One region of the Paenibacillus sp. FSL R5-0345 genome, then DNA from elsewhere that is predicted to be linked to it. Evidence: riboswitches for the same ligand, from Rfam matches in the RefSeq annotation. Region 1 holds a riboswitch; the other holds the start of a gene.

Region 1 (2,207 bases):
TGGTTATACAACTGGGGTCAATCTTAGCAGTTGTTGTTATTTTTAGAAATAGGTTCATTGAACTGTTGGGCTTAAAGCATTTCAGTCGTAAACAGTTGGACCCTGTAACTGAGGAACAACCACCGCTCGAAAAGGGTGGACATCTTAAGCTTACACAGGTACTTGTAGGTTTAGTTCCGGCAGGTGTGCTGGGCGTTCTGTTTAATGATTATATTGATGAGCATTTATTCTCTACATCTACCGTGTTAATCGGTCTAGTAGTTGGTGCGGTGTTAATGATTATTGCGGATCTATTTGGACCCAAGAAGATCCAAACAGAGAGTGTCGATCAGATTACATATAAGCAGGCACTAGGTGTTGGTCTTGTCCAATGCTTCTCGTTATGGCCAGGATTTTCACGTTCCGGGTCGACGATTTCCGGTGGTGTCCTTCTTGGTATGAGTCATCGTGCTGCTGCTGATTTCACATTTATTATGGCTGTTCCAATCATGGCAGGGGCCAGTCTCCTCTCACTGATGAAGAATTGGCAATATTTCACCATCGATGCCCTGCCGTTCTTCATTGCAGGCTTTATCAGTGCTTTTGTATTTGCGCTGTTATCGATGCGATTCTTCCTGAAATTGATCAACCGGATTAAGCTTTTACCATTTGCTATATACCGGATAATACTTGCCGCTGTAGTATATTTCGTGTTTTTCTAAATCCGTTATAAGGAATCGATATAACAGAAGCCCCCGTCATCTATTGCAGATGACGGGGGCTTTCACGTATGATGACATCAGATTAAGACACTCAGTTTATTAATTATAAGGATAAAGTAAAAGTTCACTTTACCCTTATATCTCTCGCATAAACGCTTACCGTCCATAAAAGGACGCCGAAGGCGTTTTAGCTTGATAATATCGGAGACAGGTGCTTGCCGGGAATTAGTAATTCGGTAGGCTTAATAGGGAAATTCGGTTCGAAGCCGATGCGGTCCCGCCACTGTAACGGAAGAGTCCATAGCAATATACGTCACTGGCAATTTACTACTGCTGGGAAGACTGCTAAGGATGCTGACACCGCTAGCCAGGAGACCTGCCTGTTTCAACAGCACTGCTTCACCTACGGAGGATAGGAAGGTGTTAGACGTGAACCATAGGTATATTATGGGCGTCTTTCCCTTTGACTTTTTTAGGGAAGGGCGCTCTTTTTAATAGGGATGTTATGGTTTCAAGCCAAAATAAGAAGATGGAGAAGGGGAGCTGTAAAGTGACGAACAAAGTAAAAGTAAGTAATCTTGGCTATCCAAGAATCGGAAAAAACCGCGAGTGGAAGAAAACGTTGGAAGCCTTCTGGGCAGGTAAAATAAATGAGGAAGAGTTCCGTACTGAAATGGCAGGCATTCAACTTCAGCATTTGAAGACTCAGCAGGAGGCAGGCATTGAGTTAATTCCGGTAAATGATTTTACATTCTACGATCATGTGTTGGATACGGCTGTAATGTTCGGGATCGTACCTCCGCGTTATGCGTATGATGGTGGCGACATTGGGCTTGATCTTTATTTTGCGATGGCTAGAGGGAACGCTGAGGCTACCGCCTGCGAGATGACGAAATGGTTCAACACGAACTATCACTATATCGTTCCAGAGATCGGTGCACAAACGCCGCGCCTGACGGAGAATAAACCACTGGAAGCATACCGTTTCGCCAAGTCTCAAGCGGGTATTGAGGGGAAACCTGTGGTTTTAGGCCTTTATACCTTCCTTAAGCTGTCAAAAGGTTTTGCATCTGCGGATATTGCGAAGATTGCCGCTCGGTTTCTTCCGGTTTACGTTCAGCTATTGCAGGAACTGAAGCAAGAAGGAGTAAGCTGGGTACAAATCGATGAACCAGCGATTGTTACAGGAATAAATGAATCAGAACTATCATTACTTAACTCGATTTACACAGAAATTGCTGAATCCGTGCCTGGATTAAATATTATTCTGCAGACTTACTTTGAAGCTGCTGAACCATTGGAGGCATTGTTCAAGCTTCCGGTACAAGGTTTAGGTCTTGATTTTGTCCATGATGGCGGAACGAATCTGGCATCGATTGAGCGCCTTGGCTGGCCTGAGGATAAGTGGCTGGGAGCGGGTATTATTGACGGACGCAACATCTGGCGCTCGGATCTGGATGCTAAGCTGCAGCTAATCGAGAAGCTGAGTGTACATGTACCACTTGA
Region 2 (2,207 bases), 2.5 Mb from region 1:
CTCGCCATGGTGCTTGCCATACATGGCTTTCATGCATTCCGCCATACCGATGAAGCCAAGCGAAAGACTGCCATGCTTCAGCAGTTCGCCTACAGAGTCTTCAGGAGCGAGATTTTCGCCGCCTTCCCAGACGCCTTCTCGCATCATGAAATCGGACGCTTTAGCTTTTTGCGCGGCTTGGATGTTGAAACGATGAAGAAGTCCTTCCAGCGCAATATCCATATAATGATTTAGATCTTCATAGAAGCCAGCTTCGTCTGCGACGGTACGTCGGCCCGTTACTGTGCCGTGTGCCAGACCGAGTCGAACCAGATTCAGTGTATTAAAGGAAAGGTTGCCCTTTCCGGAGCAATGATTACGCCCAAAACGGTCACCGAGCACGCGGGTGCGGCAGCCCATTGTAGCAAATTCCGTATCAGGATCACTTGGATCATAATACTGCAAGTTGAGCGGAGCGTCCAGATTAGCGAAGTTCGGATATAGTCTGCGTGCAGAACATTCCGCTGCTTTTAGGAACAATTCATAGTTCGGATCACCTTGCTGTTGATTGACGCCTTGCTTGCATTTGAAGATTTGAATCGGGAACACAGGTGTCTCTCCGCTGCCAAGTCCGTTCATCGTTGCTGTTAGCAGGGAGCTGATCACAAGCTGACCTTCTGGTGAAGTACAAGTCCCGTAGTTAATGCTGGTAAACGGAATTTGCCCACCGGATCGGCTGGACATGGTATTCAGATTATGTACCATACTTTCAGCCGCTTGCAGGGTTTCAATTTCGGTTTCCTTTAGTGCAAAACGGAACGCTTTTGGATATAACTCCGCCAGATCGGTCCGGCTCATCGTAATCTCGCCCAAAGATTCATCAGCTTGTCCTTCTTCAAAATAATCCAGACCCTTGCGGAATAGCTTAGCGAAGGATTTGGTTACATAAGGGGCTAGATCATAGTCGAGCTTATTAGCGGATACACCGCCATATTGAGCATTTTGCTGGGATTGAAAAATGATTGCTACCAGTGACATAGCCGTCATTATGGAGTTTGGAGGACGAACACTGCCGTTGCCGGTGTTGAAGCCTTCGCGGAGAAGTTTATCAAACGGGATAAAAATACAGTTCGTCGTTCCGATCGCGTATTGATCCAGATCATGCACATAGACGACATTGTCATCAATGGCCTGCACTAGCTGCGGTGGCATCGTAAAGTTGCGGGCATACCATTTTGAATATTCACTGCCGAACTTGCTCATTTTACCGGAGAAACTCTCTCCGTTCAAATTGGCATTCTCGCGCAGTAAGTCCAAATCCCGACTGTCGATAATATCGCGCCCTAAATCAATGAGCTCTTCTAAAAGAACTTCTTGTGCATTTGTTGTACCGTTAAATTGTCTCTCCAACAACGTCATTGTATAGCTCTCCTCTCAGTCTATCGTCCTATCATTAAGAAGCCCGACCGCATAAGCGGCCGTATATTCATTCTGATCTCATAAAAAAAGCATCCCCTAGCGAGGATGGCAGAAAATGCCCGATGCGTTATGTAAATATCCACACGGATATTTGCGGTGGTCTCTCAGAAGATGACCGCATGCGGACACCGTTCCTGTTCCTCGCAGGCACTCATAGTTGGTGTCGTCGAAACAGGCAGGTCTCCTGGCTTCCGCAGGATCTCTCAGCGCCTTCCCAAGGGGTTCGTAACCCTCAGTGGCTTCTGCTGGGAGATCTGTCCGTCTTAAGCTTCTAAAAGCTTGTGAAGGACATCCGGTTACAGTGGCGGGACCGCAGCGGAATCTCACCGCACTTCCCTATTAAGCTCTAATTCAAATAAAGGATCAAAGCGCCTGTCTCCACTATATTTTGTTGTGATTAGATAAAAATAACCCAAGATGTTGTGTTTGTAAACAGTTTTTTAGAAAACCCAAGCGGGGAGCGGCTTCTTTAAAAGTACTCCACAAATGATCCACAGGCTGTCCATAAGTAATCCACAATTGATCCACAGGCAGATGGAAAATGATTCATAAATTGTCCGAAAAGATGCCACAAATAGTCCATAAATGTAGTGCAGACGACCCTAGAATTCATGTAAGAGAAAGTACTCGTGGCGAAAGCTGTATTTCGGAGTACTTGGGGGGAAAGAAGGGGCATAATAATGCGGGCATCATTTGTGGGAGAGCGGTGGAGTTGTTACAATAGATGGAGACACACTTTAAAATTCGAA

What was found. A riboswitch is a leader RNA that binds a small molecule or an ion and turns the genes downstream of it on or off. The one in region 1 is predicted to bind cobalamin.
Region 2: another riboswitch for cobalamin. It lies ahead of R50345_RS02260 (anaerobic ribonucleoside triphosphate reductase); the one in region 1 lies ahead of metE (5-methyltetrahydropteroyltriglutamate--homocysteine S-methyltransferase).

Annotation. Positions count from the first base shown of each region.
Region 1 covers NZ_CP009281.1:4,799,616-4,801,822, reverse strand. The annotation lists gene R50345_RS21360 (undecaprenyl-diphosphate phosphatase) at 1-701, shown strand, start outside; cobalamin riboswitch at 894-1,099, shown strand; gene metE (5-methyltetrahydropteroyltriglutamate--homocysteine S-methyltransferase) at 1,231-2,207, shown strand, end outside.
Region 2 covers NZ_CP009281.1:505,205-507,411, forward strand. The annotation lists gene R50345_RS02260 (anaerobic ribonucleoside triphosphate reductase) at 1-1,398, opposite strand, end outside; cobalamin riboswitch at 1,616-1,849, opposite strand.